2 regions of the Paenibacillus sp. 2TAB26 genome follow, and region 2 is predicted to be linked to the other one. Evidence: riboswitches for the same ligand, from Rfam matches in the RefSeq annotation. Region 2 holds a riboswitch; the other holds the start of a gene.
The links. A riboswitch is a leader RNA that binds a small molecule or an ion and turns the genes downstream of it on or off. The one in region 2 is predicted to bind cobalamin.
Positions count from the first base shown of each region.

Region 1: another riboswitch for cobalamin. It lies ahead of metE (5-methyltetrahydropteroyltriglutamate--homocysteine S-methyltransferase); the one in region 2 lies ahead of AB4Z50_RS20960 (DUF4430 domain-containing protein).

Region 1 covers NZ_JBFRGC010000009.1:161,892-169,673, reverse strand. Annotated here, with positions in the region: gene AB4Z50_RS12040 (hypothetical protein) at 89-574, shown strand; gene AB4Z50_RS12035 (SDR family oxidoreductase) at 592-1,254, shown strand; gene AB4Z50_RS12030 (DUF2332 domain-containing protein) at 1,384-2,409, shown strand; gene AB4Z50_RS12025 (winged helix-turn-helix domain-containing protein) at 2,482-2,727, shown strand; gene AB4Z50_RS12020 (TVP38/TMEM64 family protein) at 2,804-3,412, shown strand; gene kduI (5-dehydro-4-deoxy-D-glucuronate isomerase) at 3,639-4,469, shown strand; gene AB4Z50_RS12010 (DeoR/GlpR family DNA-binding transcription regulator) at 4,495-5,289, shown strand; gene kduD (2-dehydro-3-deoxy-D-gluconate 5-dehydrogenase KduD) at 5,294-6,049, shown strand; cobalamin riboswitch at 6,194-6,387, shown strand; gene metE (5-methyltetrahydropteroyltriglutamate--homocysteine S-methyltransferase) at 6,537-7,782, shown strand, end outside.
Region 2 covers NZ_JBFRGC010000018.1:110,975-118,756, reverse strand. Annotated here, with positions in the region: gene AB4Z50_RS20990 (DHA2 family efflux MFS transporter permease subunit) at 1-185, shown strand, start outside; gene AB4Z50_RS20985 (response regulator transcription factor) at 330-1,007, shown strand; gene AB4Z50_RS20980 (ATP-binding protein) at 1,004-2,419, shown strand; gene AB4Z50_RS20975 (Fe(3+) ABC transporter substrate-binding protein) at 2,547-3,686, shown strand; gene AB4Z50_RS20970 (ABC transporter permease) at 3,689-5,344, shown strand; gene AB4Z50_RS20965 (ABC transporter ATP-binding protein) at 5,341-6,006, shown strand; cobalamin riboswitch at 6,021-6,221, shown strand; gene AB4Z50_RS20960 (DUF4430 domain-containing protein) at 6,398-7,171, shown strand; gene AB4Z50_RS20955 (energy-coupling factor transporter transmembrane component T) at 7,164-7,782, shown strand, end outside.

The DNA of each region.
Region 1 (7,782 bases), on a different contig from region 2:
TCTATAGATAAAACCTTTACAAATGAGGAAAGCTTTGCAATCATAAAGTAATGGGATTTTATTGGAAATTGCGATGAGGAGTGAAGCTATGAAAGTCATGAGAGGATTTGATTGGTTAGCTATTGCAATGAACTTAAGCGTAATATCTGCATTTGTTGTATTGTTAAGCGCTTGCAGCAATACAGTTAAAGTCGAGCATATCGAGGCATTTAGCATAGAAATTTTTTCAGAGAAAAACAAAGATGGCTTTTATGAACAAACAGGCTTTAAGAAGGTGAACTCTATTACTGCTTTTGCAGAAAATAAAAATTATTTAAGCTCTGACATCAAAATGGTCGTGGATTATTATGATCTGGATGGAAATTATGTTAAATCAGAAATCGTACATACGAAATTCAGCAAGTCTCATATCACGATGGTTGAAGATGGAGATAATCGAAAAAAAGAGCTTGAGGAGCCATCAACCATTATCATACCTGATGACAATTTACAAAATTTTCGATCCAGTGCCCTATCAGACGACGAGAAAAAGCAGATTAAACAGCATGTATTAAATCTAATAGATAGATTATAAGTACAGGATAAACGAATATGCATGCTTTTGATGAAACGGAAGGCAATGGGGGAGAGAAGGATTGGCCTGAGCAGCTGCGTAAGGAACTAGAAGACTTAGGCGTGAGGGCAAGTCATATGGAAGCGGATTTTGCCGATGTGGAAACTCCTGCCCTTATAATGGAACAGGTAGAAAGGTCGTTAGGCCACGCGACTATTTTAATTAACAACGCCACCTATTGCGTACCTTCCAATTATAAAAGCTTGGATATAAATATATTGGACCAACATTATGCTGTGAATAACCGCGGGCCGATATTGTTAAGCACAGAGTTTGCGAGCAGATTTGAGAAAAACCAAATAAAAGGGACATCGGGCAGAATTATTTTTATGGTTTCAAAAGGGCCTGATCCGAATAATTTGGCTTACATAGCAACAAAAGGCGCATTGATTGGGCTTATCGAGCCGCTATCTGTAGGGTTGGCTCCGCTTCAAATTACAGTAAATGGATTTGATCCAGGTCCCACCGATTCTGGCTGGATGGATGAGCAGATGAAGGCTGGCTTTTTGCCAATGTTCCCTATGGGACGCATCGGTTTGCCGGAGGATGCAGCTAAAGCAATCAGCTTCTTGGCGAGTGACGAATCACAGTGGATAACCGGGCAAGTTATAAAATCTGAAGGCGGTTTTTTAGGTAAATAGCTGATTTTGTCCTTTATCATCCTACGTACACGTGATAAAAGAAATCTATATAGTTTATAAAATCATTGAAATATAATTTATCGATAGCCATGATACAATGCCGTTAAGTGGGAAAATGGAGGGATGGCATTGTTGAACAAACCTATTTTGACTGAGCAATTTATGGTGTTCGCGACGAGGGAATGCAAAGGCTCAAGCCGTTTGTATGAACAGCTATCATTAGCCATTGCAGATGATGATGAAATGCTTCAGATGGCTTCTTATTGCAGAGAAGGCCAGCCAGTTCCCAATCTTTTTTTTGCTGCGGTTCAGTACTTGCTGGACAAAGAGAGCAGCCACGAACTGCAAAAGTTTTACGGCAGCATAGTTAACGATCCGAGAGATGCGGCGGAGGCATTCCCTTTTTTTAAACACTTTTGCCTTCAGCATAAAAACGAAATTGTTCAACTGCTCCAAAGCAAGCTTGTACAAACGAATGAGGTTAGACGCTGTGCTTACTTGTATCCTGCTTTTTGTTATATGTATCAAAAAACGAACAAACCATTAGCAATCATTGAAATCGGCACAAGTGCGGGGCTACAGCTTTTTTGGGATAAGTATAGTTATCAATACAACAATAGTGAAACCTATGGAAATATAGATGCTGAACTGGTACTGCACTCGGAAGTTCGTGGAGACATTGCCTTGCATCTCCTAAAACAAAGTCCGCCAGTGATTGCAAGGATAGGAATAGATTTGCACGTTAATAATCTGGAAGAGGAAGACGATTATCTTTGGTTAAAGTCGTTGATTTGGCCTGAGCATAATGAGCGGATTGTGAATTTTGACAAAGCAGCTTCTTTATTAAAAGGGCAGCAGATGGAGTTGTTTCAGGGGAATGGCGTGAAACGACTTGCTGAAATGGTTGCTAAAATAACGGAGGATTGTGTTATTGGTGTGTTTCACACCCATGTAGCCAACCAAATGACTCATGACGACAAAGTTGAATTAACAGACAGCATTAGGAGAATAGGGCAACAAAGAGATATATTTCACCTCTACAATAATATGTGGGACCCAAATCTTCATCTTGATTATTATTTGGAGGGCAAGGTGCAATCGAAAACGTTAGCGGAAACAGATGGTCATGGCCGTTGGTTTCGGTGGATGCTTTGATCCTACCTCGTTCATTGTGGATTTAACGAAAGAGCATAATTTCAGCGCGCAGGGATAGAGGTCGAGAGATTTATGGAATGGGATGCGGGTGCTTACACCGTTGCATGGAAAGCACAAAAGATTGTACTGCTTCCGAAGGAATATGCGCTGCTGCATTTCATGCACAGCCATGCAGGGCAAACGCTGTCGCGCGAACAACTGCTAGACAACGTCTGGCCAATGGAGGCGCCGGTAGATCGTACAGTAGATGATCACATTTACCGGCTGCGGCGCAAGTTGAAAATATCCCGAACACTTCGTTGTCATTCCAAAACTTAAATTTGACACAATGCATTGCTCGTATTTATCTTCAATAATGATAAGCTGGAGATATCTACTATTCAGGGGTACAACAATGCTCAAAAAAACAGGTTTAGCTGCTTTGTATGGCAGTATTGCTTTTCTTATTTATCGTTATGGCGATGTGATTTTGACGTGGTTTCAGCAAGCGGATAATGTGCCGCTCGTCGTCATTATGGCAACGCTCGTCGCACTATTTCCTGTCATCCCGTATCCCGTAATCGGCGGGCTCATTGGTGCTGCTCTTGGCCCAGTGTTAGGCGCGGCAGTGACTTGGACGGGCTCAGCGGCAGCATCCATTGTGATGTTTCTGTTTATCCGCTATGGCTATCAAGAGTGGGGGAAGAAATTTCTCTACCGTTATCCAAGCATCGGAAAACTAACGGTGATGTTTGAGCAGAATGCTTTTCTGACGATTATGTTTGCTCGGCTCATTCCGTTCATTCCATCCATTGCAGTTAATATGTACTCGGCGTTAAGCCGTGTTTCCTTTACCGTTTATGCGATCGCCTCATCGATTGGCAAAATTCCAGCGATGCTGTTGTTCGCCACGATCGGTGATACGCTTATGACGGATCCAAGAAACGTATTTGTTACCGTCTTAGTATACGGCATGTTTATGGCGGTATCTCTTTATGTTTATCGAAAGTGGAAGCTTCAGTAGATTTCCTCAAAAACAACAAACGGCCTCTTCGCAAATGATGCGCGCGAAGGTCGTTTTTTTGTTGTACAATCTTCTCGAAAATAAAATGTTCCTTGTAATCCAAAATGTTTAAAATGTTCTTTTTATGTTCGTAAATGTGTGTTATTATAAAAACGAACAATAACAAACATTAGCGTAGCTTGCGAGGCGAGTCAAACGCAAATAACTTTTAGGAGGCTTTTATCCAATGGAAGTACGCCATACTACTAATCCTACTGATGTGAAGCAATATGATACGGAACGTCTGCGCAGCGAGTTTTTGATCGAAAGCTTGTTTGAGCAAGATCAATTAAAAATGACATATACGCATTATGACAGAATGGTTGTAGGCGGAGCATTGCCTGTGAACGAGACGCTTGAGCTGGAGGATGCTGCAACGCTAAAAACCGAATATTTCTTGGAGCGCCGCGAGGTTGGCTTCTTGAATATTGGCGGACCTGCTTCGATTTCCGTTGATGGGGAAGTATACGAGCTGAATAAGCTCGACGTGCTTTATGTTGGCAAGGGCAAACGTCAGGTGCTGCTGTCAAGTGTAGATAAAGCAAACCCTGCGAAGCTTTATTTCTGTTCCGCGCTTGCGCATGCTGAAATTGCAACACGCAAGATGACGATGGAGGAAGCGAATCCGACTCATCTTGGTTCGCAGGAGACTTCCAATGAACGTATTCTTTATAAATATATCCACGCAGACGGCATCCAAAGCTGCCAGCTTATGCTTGGTGTAACGAGCTTGAAAACGGGAAGCGTCTGGAATACGATGCCTTCTCATGTCCATGACCGCCGCATGGAAGCATACTTGTACTTCGACATGAATGATGATGCTCGCGTATTCCATATGATGGGCGAGCCTTCGCAGACGAGACATCTTGTTGTTGCCAATGACCAAGCGATTCTTTCACCGCCATGGTCGATCCACTCAGGAGTGGGCACAAGCAATTATACATTCTGCTGGTCGATGGCTGGAGAGAACTACACATTTACAGATATGGACGCCGTACCTGCAAGCGAGCTAAAATAGAAACATTCGCTACAGGGGGTGCACTATGCTTGCTGCCGAACGGCATCGTAAGATTATAGATAAATTGGAGCAGCTTGGCGCGGTTAAAGTTTCCGAGCTAAGCGAGCTGTTTCAAGTCACGGAGAAAACGGTTCGTGAAGATTTAGAGAAGCTAGAAGAGAAGGGATTGCTGAAACGGACTCATGGCGGAGCTGTGCCCCAGCATAGAGGCGAAGACAGCCTTTATCCGCTGCAATTCCCAAACAGCAAGCATCAGCGGGAGAAGGCGGCGATTGCGGAGCTTGCTCTTTCCTGCATCGAGCCTAATGATATTATTGCGCTTGATGCTGGCAGTACTACGCTCGAAATGGCAAAGCGTCTGCCCAATATCCCGGTTACGGTACTTACGAACGATCTGCTTATCATTCGGGAGTTGACTGCGAAGGACCAAGTAAGGCTTGTTATTCCCGGGGGCTACCGGCATAACAATTTGCTTATCGGCGCAGAATCGCAGGAATGGATTAAACGACTGAATGTACACAAGCTGTTTCTTTCCACAACCGGCATTCATATGGAATATGGGCTTACCATATTCACAGAAGAATTGACGAAGCTGAAGAAACTGTATATGGAAAATGCCAAGGTCGTCTACTGCCTTGCCGATCATAACAAATTCGATAAGGGTGCACTAATAACGTTTGCCGGTTTGCATGAAATTGACTATATCATCACAGACGAAGGTATAGATGCGGACGTTGCGGCGAGGTATGAGTCACAAAATATAAAAATGATGAAAGCAGCGCTTTCGGAAAATGGGAAGCGTACTAAAGGTAGGAGCTGAGCCGATGAGTTTGTTTGATTTGACGGGTAAAACAGCTGTCGTCACAGGTGCAGGGCGCGGGCTTGGAGAAGCGATTGCGCTTGGATTAGCACGAGCGGGTGCGGATATCGCGCTTGTCACGAACCAAACGCCTGCTGACAAAACGGCAGCAGCGATAAGAGAGCTTGGACGCAAAGCGATTACAATTCAGACTGATATTGCTGACCGAACGAAGCTTGCTGGAATTGTTGATCGTACAGTTGAAGAACTGGGACGCATCGATATTTTGGTCAACAACGCGGGTATCATTCGCCGCACGCCAGCTGCAGAGCATAGCTACGAGGACTGGCAGGATGTACTCGATGTTAACTTGAATTCTGTATTTCTCCTTTCCCAGCTGGCTGGGAAACATATGATTGAACAGGGCTCAGGGAAAATTATTAACATTGCGTCGATGTTAACCTTCCAAGGCGGAATTAATGTTCCAGGTTATACGTCCAGCAAACATGCCGTTGCCGGTCTTACCAAAGCGCTTGCCAGCGAATGGGCAGCTAAAGGCTTGCAGGTAAATGCGATAGCCCCAGGCTACATGAGTACAGACAACACCGAAGCGCTTCGCGAGGATCCTGTTCGCAGTGCTCAAATTTTGCAGCGCATACCAGCGGGACGCTGGGGTACATCGCAGGATTTGATTGGACCAGCGGTGTTCCTAGCCTCTTCAGCTTCTGATTATATGAACGGCCATATTTTGGCTGTTGATGGCGGTTGGCTGGTTAGGTAATTATATAAAAAACCAATAGGCTTTCCTTTTGCAGCGCAGGCTGCTTAGAGGAGAGTCTTTTTTTTGATATTATAATGATTTCCATTGTATGGTTATTATTTTGCGTGTATAGTTATTCGTGATCCTAAAAAAAGAGATCAACAACTGAAATAAGTGGAAATAGGTGCTCTTGCTGTATAGCTTGAGCTTAAAAGGGAAGTCCGGTGCAAAACCGACGCGGTCCCGCCACTGTAACAGAGGAGTCTAAGCGCTAACGCCACTGACCTTAAAAGGTTGGGAAGGCAAGCTTACGATGATGATTCTGGAGCCAGGAGACCTGCCTATTTGAACGACACTGATTTTACCTACGGGAGATAGGGAGGTGTTAAGACAGAACCGCTGTTTATTAAAACGCCGGGCGTCTTTACCTTTGCTTCTTTAAGGTAACGACGCTCTTTTTTGTGCTTTTATTTCATAATAATTACACTTATTAGGAGGAAATATGAACGTGAGCAAACTGCAAAACAGTGTACTTGGATATCCGCGTATCGGCGAAAATAGGGAATGGAAAAAAGCGCTTGAAGCTTTTTGGAAAGGTGATTTGGACGAAACGGTATTCCTTCAAACCCTTGAAAGTATTCGTCTTAACAACCTGAAGCTGCAAAAGGATAAAGGAATTTCTTTAATCCCTGTTAATGATTTTACGTTGTATGATCAAATGCTGGATACTGCAGCGATGTTTGGCCTTGTGCCAGAGCGTTTTTCCTACGAAGGAGGTCCTGTTCCCATTCAGACCTACTACGCTATGGCGAGAGGGACACAGGAAGCACAAGCCTGCGAGATGACCAAATGGTTTAATACCAACTATCACTATATCGTGCCAGAACTTGCGGGTGCTGCACCGATACTGACGGAAAACCGTCCGCTGATTGCATACCGCGAAGCCAAAGAAAAGCTTGGCATTGAAGGTAAACCTGTCATTATCGGTCTATACACCTTCCTCAAGCTGTCGAAGGGCTACGATGCCAAGCAGCTTCCGCAGCTCATTGAGCAGTTTATACCGCTTTATGCTCAGCTGCTTAAGGAGCTTGAGCAAGAAGGCGTACAATGGGTGCAAATCGATGAGCCAATTCTTGTTACCTCTATTTCTGAGGAAGAGATGCAATGGGTTGAATCGATTTATGCAAGGCTGAACCAAGCAGCACCAGCGCTTAACATAATGCTTCAAACGTATTTTGAAGCGGTTGAGCATTATGAAGCTGTAGTTGCTCTGCCGGTACAAGCGATCGGTTTGGATTTCGTTCATGGTTTGGAGCAAAACTTGAAGTCGCTTGAGCAATTTGGTTATCCGAAGGATAAGCTCGCTGGTATCGGACTTGTAGACGGACGCAACATTTGGCGCTCAGACTATAAGCAAAAGCTCGAATTGCTGCAAAAGCTTTCCGCATACATTCCAGCTGAGCGCACGATCATTCAATCGTCATGCAGCCTGCTGCATGTGCCGGTAACGGCAAAAAACGAAACCAATCTGCCAGTAGAGCTGCGTGAGGCGCTTGCATTCGCGGAAGAAAAGCTGGATGAAATCGTGTGGCTAAGTGAAACAGCGACAGTAAATGAGGCGGACATCTCAGAACTTCGCAAGCTTGAGCTTAAGCTTAACGGCGAGCGGATTCATCATTTATCCATTTCTCCTGCCCGCAATCGTCAAGCTGCTGATGCAGCAGCGGTTGCGGCGCATCCTTCAACGAGGCAGA
Region 2 (7,782 bases):
GTATTATGACCGCAGGAATGACAGGCTTTATGAAGGATGTGGCTGATCCTACAGATCCGGCCAATGCTCCGCTTGCGTTGACAGCAGGAATTCAGAACGCATTTATTTTCGCTATGATTGTTGCCATTATCGGTTTGATCGTTGCTTTCTTCATTAAACGGGTTCATGTGAGCAAACAGCATTAATAGATTTGAATACTAGAGACAGTCTATGGGAACATGGACTGTCTCTTTTTTGATAGAACGATTGACTGTGAGAACAATTATCAATTACAATGATTGAAAATATGCTGTAGACAAGCATTTGCAATACTAAAGGCGGGTCAATCCATGAAAAAGATTTTACTTATTGAGGATGAAAGAAATTTAGCGCTTTTTATTGAGCTTGAACTGCGTCATGAGTCGTTTGAGACAGTTGTTTCTTATGATGGCAATAGTGGTCTAGAGCGCGCCTTGCGAGAAGAATGGGATGTTATTTTATTGGATCTAATGCTGCCTGGCATGGACGGACTTGAGGTTTGCAGGCGTATTCGGGAATCAAAAGCAACACCTATTCTTATGCTGACAGCGAGGGACAGCGTTACAGACCGAGTATCTGGCCTTGACAGCGGGGCGGACGATTATATCCCGAAACCGTTTGCGATTGAAGAGCTGCTTGCACGTCTACGCGTTGTATTTAGGCGACAGGATATGATTGCATCTGATCATCGTTCTATTTTGTCTTCTGGTGAGTTAACTGTAGATTTAGACGCTAGAATCGTTAGCAGAGGCGAACAAATCATAGAGTTGACTAAGCGGGAATACGGATTGCTGCTTGCTTTCATGCAAAATCCGAACCGTGTCTTCTCACGGGAAACGCTGCTTGATACCGTATGGGGTTACGATGCGGCTGTCGATACGAATGTTGTTGATGTATATGTGAGATATTTGCGCAATAAGATTGATGTCCCCGGAGGAACGAGCTGCATTCAAACGCTGCGCGGTATTGGGTATGTGATGAAAAAATGAATAATTTGCGCGTAAGTTTCTCACGAATACCGATCAAGTGGAAGCTGACATTATGGTCGGCGCTGCTGTTATTTCTTTTATTTGCTGCATACAATGCCGTTCAATATATGTTTGTAGAGAAGTGGATGAATAAACAAGCAGAGACGAACACACAGGAAGACATGCGGGAAATATTGAACTATTTATTGGAAAAGGAGTTCACTTTCGAGCAATCGGAGTTGAATTCAATACGAAGCTTTCTTGAAAAAGTAAATGGTAAAAATCAGCTAATACGCGTGCTTGATGAAGATGGAGCACCGATTATGATTGTCTCTGATAATCTAACAGAGCAGTGGTTAGATGCTTATCCATCTTCGAGTTTAGCTGCCAAAGGGTCGTGGTTCCTTGACCAAAACCTGCTGCTTATGCGGAGCCCTTTAACGATCTTCTCGTTTAACGGAACAATCGAAATTGTGAAAAACATCGAGGATTTTGAGAAGCTTAGTTCAGCTTTTTTTCGAATTATGTTAATTTGCTGTGTCGGTGCCATTGTTATAAGCGGCATCGGCGGAGGATTGCTGGCGCGTCAGCTGCTTAAGCCGCTTCAAGCGATGAATGTTGCCATGACCGGCGTAAAGCAGAAAGGCTTACAAGAAAGGGTTCAGCTAAACGAAAATAAAAATGATGAAATTGCAACGCTCATGAAGCTGTTTAATGAAATGATGGATCAGCTTGAGCGCTCGTTCGGGCAACAGAAACAATTTGTAGAGGATGCTTCTCATGAGCTAAGAACACCAATTGCCATCATTGAAGGGCATCTCGCACTGCTGCAGCGCTGGGGAAAGGATGACCCTGCAGTTCTGGAAGAGTCTTTGCAAGCTTCGTCGCAGGAAATAGCTCGGCTGAAAGGACTTGTACAGGAGCTGCTCGCATTGTCTCGTGCGGAGAAAGAGCCCGCTTACGGGAATGAGATGAGCAGCCATTCGAAGCAGAACATGGAACAGCTTATTAGAAATATAGAGGTGCTTCATCCGGAGTTCACTTTTCATGCTGATTTGAGTCATTTGTCAGACGTAGATCTATTTGTGTCTGAGCAGCATTTGGAGCAAATTATGCTCATCTTACTTGATAATGCAGTCAACTATTCGGGAGAAAGCCGAAGAATAGAGCTTTGCTGCTTGCTAGGAGAAACGGATGCTGTCATTCAAGTCACAGATTTTGGCGTTGGCATATCTGATCAGGACTTACCGCTCGTTATGAATCGTTTTTACCGCGCAGACCGTTCGAGGAGCGGCACAAGCGGCGGTCATGGACTCGGGCTGGCGATTGCGAACCGTTTGGTGCAACGATATGACGGTAGTTTGCTCATTGAAAGTAAACTTCATCAAGGTACCACCGTTTCAGCTGTTTTTAAACGAGTTACCCGAAAATGAATGTCGGGTAGCTTTTTTTTATTTTCACAGCATTTTCTCATTTTAGTAGGTTACAATAGGAACTGTTGAATTGGTGGTAATGATTTTCATTATCAAATTAAAAGTGGGAACGAGAGGTATGACAAAGATGAAAAAGAATTATATCGTAAGTGTCGTATTGTTAACGATGCTAACAGTGCTCGTATTAGCAGGTTGTGGAGCGAATAATGCAGGAAACGATAAGACGAATGCTTCTTCGCCATCGCCAGAGGCGAGCCCAGTAACGACTGAAGCAGCTGGTGGAAGTAATGATACGAGTAAGAATAACAACAAAGAGCAAGTCGTAAACGTGTTTACAGCAAGACACTATGATGTTGACAGCCAGTTGTTTGATGCCTTTACGAAAGAAACAGGCATTAAAGTCAATGAAATTAAAGGTACAGCAGAAGAGCTCGTTGAACGTTTGAAGCGAGAAGGAGAAAGCTCAGAAGCAGATCTGTTCATTACAGTAGATGGCGGCGTTCTAAATTATGCGAAGCAAAATGAAGTGCTTCAACCGATTCAATCCACAACGGTTGATAGTAATGTACCCGCAGAGCTGCGGGATAACGAAAACAATTGGGTTGGCATTGCAACCCGTGCACGCGTTATCGTTTATGCCAAAGATCGTGTAAAGCCGGAGCAGCTGTCCACCTATGAAGATCTTGCAAATGCCGCATGGAAAGGGAAAGTATTGGCGCGCTCGTCTGCCAGTCTTTATAATCAGTCGCTGCTTGCTTCATTCATCGAACTAAATGGAGAGCAAAAGGCTGAAGAATGGGCGAAGGGGATTGTAGCAAACTTTGCTCGTGATCCTGAAGGCGGAGATCGCGACCAAGCGAAAGCGGTCGTTGCTGGTCTAGGTGATGTTGCGATTATGAACACTTATTACGTTGGGCAAATGTTGAATTCGAAGGATACGGAAGAGGTTAAGGTTGCAGAGAAAATTGGCGTATTCTTCCCGAACCAAGAAACGACAGGCACACATCTTAACATCAGCGGTGTAGGCCTTACTAAGCATGCTAAGAATAAAGATAACGCTGTTAAACTGATCGAATTCATGACAGGCAAGGATGGGCAAACACTGTTAACGCAAGGAAGCTTCGAATTTCCTGTAAATGCTGCTGCAGAAAAGCCTGAGTTGTTAAAGGGCTGGGGTGACTTTAAAACACAGAAGCTGGATTTCTCCAAGCTGGGCGATCATAACAAAAAAGCAGTCGAGCTTCTGGCTAAGGCAGGTTGGAAATAAAAATGATGGCTTCCATCTCTTTGCGAAATTTAAAGAGAATATTGAACGGCTGGGTTATATTGAGCGTAATAGGGGCCATCATGGCCTTTATTCCGTCTCTTTATATTTTTTTCGGTTTGTTTGACAAACCGAATGAAAACTGGCAGCAAATCAAAGAGTATATGCTGTTTGAATCTGTCGTTCAATCTTTATATCTTGTAGTAGGATCGGTGTTTTTCTCCGTTATCATCGGCGTGTCGCTTGCATGGCTTGTTGCAGCCTATGATTTCCCGATGCGGAAGTTCTTTCACTTTGCATTTTTGCTGCCACTGGCTATTCCACCATATATTGCAGCTTATACTTACGGTTCTATGCTGAGCTATACGGGCAGCATACAAGTTTTTATGCGAAATACGCTCGGCGTAACCTCTAACCAAGCTTATTTTGATATATTGTCCATGAAAGGCGCTATTTTCATATTTTCAATGTTTTTATTTCCTTACATTTATTTGATGACCAAAACCTTTATGGAGAAGCAAAGCGCAGCTTTCATAGAAAACGCAAGATTGCTCGGCAAAGGGCAGCTTCATATCTTTTTCCGAATCGTATTGCCTTTGTCGCAGGCTGCAATTATCGGCGGAGCCAGCCTCGTCGCATTTGAGGTATTGAATGATTTTGGAGTAACAAAACATTTTGGCATTGCTTCGTTTACTGCAACGATTTTCAAAACATGGTTTGGTATGTATGACGTTGATTCTGCCCTGAGATTATCTGCACTCCTAATGAGCGCTATTATTGGTTTGTTTATTATGGAGAGACTGCTTCGCAGGCGAAAAATGTATCATTCCGCGACAAGCAAGCTCAATCCGCTTAAACGAAGGAAGTTATCCTATTTAGGGTCAGCTGCTGCTATTTTTGTGAGCACGGTTATATTTGCCTTTTCGTTCGCTATTCCAGTAGTTCAGCTCCTCGTTTGGGCGACATGGACATATCAAGATGTATTGAACAGCAAATTTGCGCAGCTCGTCTCAAACACGCTTTTGGTTTCCCTTGTTGCGATTACCGTGTTAATGCTGCTTGCTGTTATTGTCGCCAATGTAAGCCGGAGCCTGAATCGATCGCTTTTGTCGCTTGCAGCAACAAAGCTAATTTTAATGGGCTACTCTATCCCGGGTGCTGTTTTGTCCATTGGCGTGCTTGCTTTGTTTATTTCCCTAGACCATCAATTAAGCGGCGTCTATTCATGGTTAGGTTTTGGATCGAGCAAGCTCGTGCTCAGCATGTCGCTCGTGATGCTTGTTTTCGCCTATGTAATCCGCTTCCTTGGTGTAGGATTTAATGCGGTGGAAGCGGGATTTGATAAAATAGGCAATCGTTATTCTGAAGCTTCCAGAACGCTCGGCATCGGTATGACTGCTACCTTCTTCAAAGTTGACTTGCCTTTAATAAAAGGCTCCATATTAGCAGGCTTCCTGCTTACCTTTATGGAAATTATGAAGGAGCTGCCGCTGACGCTGCTGCTGCGCCCGTTTAATTTTGAGACGCTAGCGACAAAAGCCTATCAATATGCAAGCGATGAGCAAATTCATCAAGCTTCGGTACCGTCTTTATTCATAATCACGGTGGGAATGGCAACTGTTTTTGTTTATCATTGGTTGGGAGAGAAGAAATCCAGATGAACTTTTTTGAGCTGACTAACGTTTCTTTTAGCTATGATAATGGGAAAAAGAGTGTATTAGAAAACTTTACGATGCAAATGCAGAAGGGTGAAGTTGTTGGAGTGCTTGGTCAAAGCGGTTGCGGGAAAAGCACGCTGCTGCGGATTATTGCCGGGCTTGAGATTCCTGCCTCGGGACGTATTGCCGCTGGCGGCAGGGTTTTAGTAGATGATCAGCAGTTTATTCAGCCTGAGCAGCGCGGCATAGGCATGGTGTTTCAGGATTATGCGTTGTTTCCTCATCTGACTGTCGGTCAAAATATATTATTTGGTTTACATCGATTATCAAGAAAAGATAGATTCAAACGGCTGGATGAAATGCTGGAGCTGATACAGTTAAATGATTTCGTCAAGCGTTATCCGCATGAGCTTAGCGGCGGTCAGCAGCAGCGTGTTGCTTTTGCTCGTGCGCTTGCCCCGTCTCCCTTGATGCTGTTGATGGATGAGCCATTTAGTAGTTTGGATTCACACTTAAAGCAAAGCATTCGGGAAGAGCTGAAGCGATTGCTTCACAAAGCCCAAATTACGTGTATGTTCGTCACCCATGATCAAGAGGATGCAGCTGCTATTTGCGATCGAATCATTCAAATCCCGTATAGACAAACCCCAGCAATCCCGATATGATTGATTAAATAATCGCATAATTGAATAGAGAAGGTGCAAACAAAAGCATGCTTTTGTTTGCTTAATAGGGAAGTCCGGTTCAATGCCGGCGCGGTCCCGCCACTGTATGTGAAGAGTGATTCTCTGCAAATGCCACTGTCCGATTCAAGGATGGGAAGGTGTGAGAATCGCGTTGACGCACGAGCCAGGAAACCTGCCTTTTTTATTTTGTTTCTCATTCTTCGGGGGTAAAGAATGTGGAGGCGTAATCGTTTTGCAGGACGCATCATATATTTTAGTTATATACGGTTGCTATTCTTACATTCGACATGCAGATCCCCTAATAGAAGGGGGTCTTTTTTTTATTGTTAAGGTTTGTGTGAATGAGACAAAAAGGAGTAGAAAAGAGACGATGGCAAAGATCTACAAGAAATGGTTACCAAGCTTAATCATCCTATGGCTGTTTATTGGTTTATTAGCTGGCTGTGCCAGTCCGGCACAAAGCGTTAATTCCAATACCAATCAAGTGCAAACCAGCAACGAAGGACAAGTGGGAAAAGAAGCGGAGAAAGCCGCTGATGAGCAGCCAACGAGTACTTCAGCATCAGAAACGGCAGAGGCAACGCAGTTGCCTAGCGAAGATAAAGATCAAGATAACGCGAAGGCAACCGACAACGCTGGCGGTAAGCAAGCAACGCCTTCCCCGAAGCCGAAGCAGTCAAATGAGCCAAAACTGGATGATCCAAAAACGAAGCCTACTGCTTCTGCGAAACCAACCAAAACAGACAGTGCGGCTACTGCGAAGCCCGTCACACCTGTTGCAACGCCGAATCCTGTGCAGACGGTTACGATTTCAATTGTCGCGGACAAAGATACGGGAACGGTGCTTGCACCAACTGCCGTAGAGTTCAAGAAGGACGATACCGTTCTAGATGTATTGAAGAAAATTACGAGAAAAAACAAAATACAAATGGAATACAGAGGTGTTAAAGGCGGTGCTTATATCGAAGGCATCGATAATATTTACGAATTCGATCTGGGTGCGAAGAGCGGCTGGATGTACCGAGTAAACGGTGAGTTTCCTAACAAGGGCGCCGGGGTTTACAAGGTTAATGAAGGTGATGTTATTGAATGGTTGTACACAACTGATCTTGGCGAGGATATAGGAGCAAAATTCGATGAATAGTGCGTTCGGTTCGGTACATCCGGTTACGAGCTTCAGTTATTATGCAGGAGTCATTACATTCGGCATGCTCTTATTTCATCCTGTTTTCTTATTGACGTCACTTGCTGCGATTACGGTAATTATTGTCATTCATGGCGAAGGGAAGCGGCTGCTTAAGCTGCTTCCTTATTATGTTCTAATGGGCGGTTTAGTTGCTGTTCTTAACCCGCTGTTTTCTCATCGCGGGCGGCATATTTTATTTTATTTTATGGATCAGCCGATCACGTTGGAAGCTATTTTATATGGTGTGACGATGATGCTCTCTTTATTGTGCATTTTACTAGCCTTTGTATCGTTTCAGCAGATTGTTACGACGGAGAAATGGATGTATTTATTTTCACGAGTCGCTCCGCGAACTGCACTGCTAACCTCGATGTCGATTCGGTTCGTACCGCTTTTCTTGCGGAGACTGGATCAAATTACTACGGTTCAACGAATAAAAGGGGTTTCGATTCTCGAAGGCAGCTTGAAAAAACGGAGCAAGGATGGCATGCTGCTCGTTCGTGTGCTGTTGACCTGGTCCTTGGAGGAGGCGCTTCAGACCGCTGATTCTATGAAAGCTAGAGGGTATG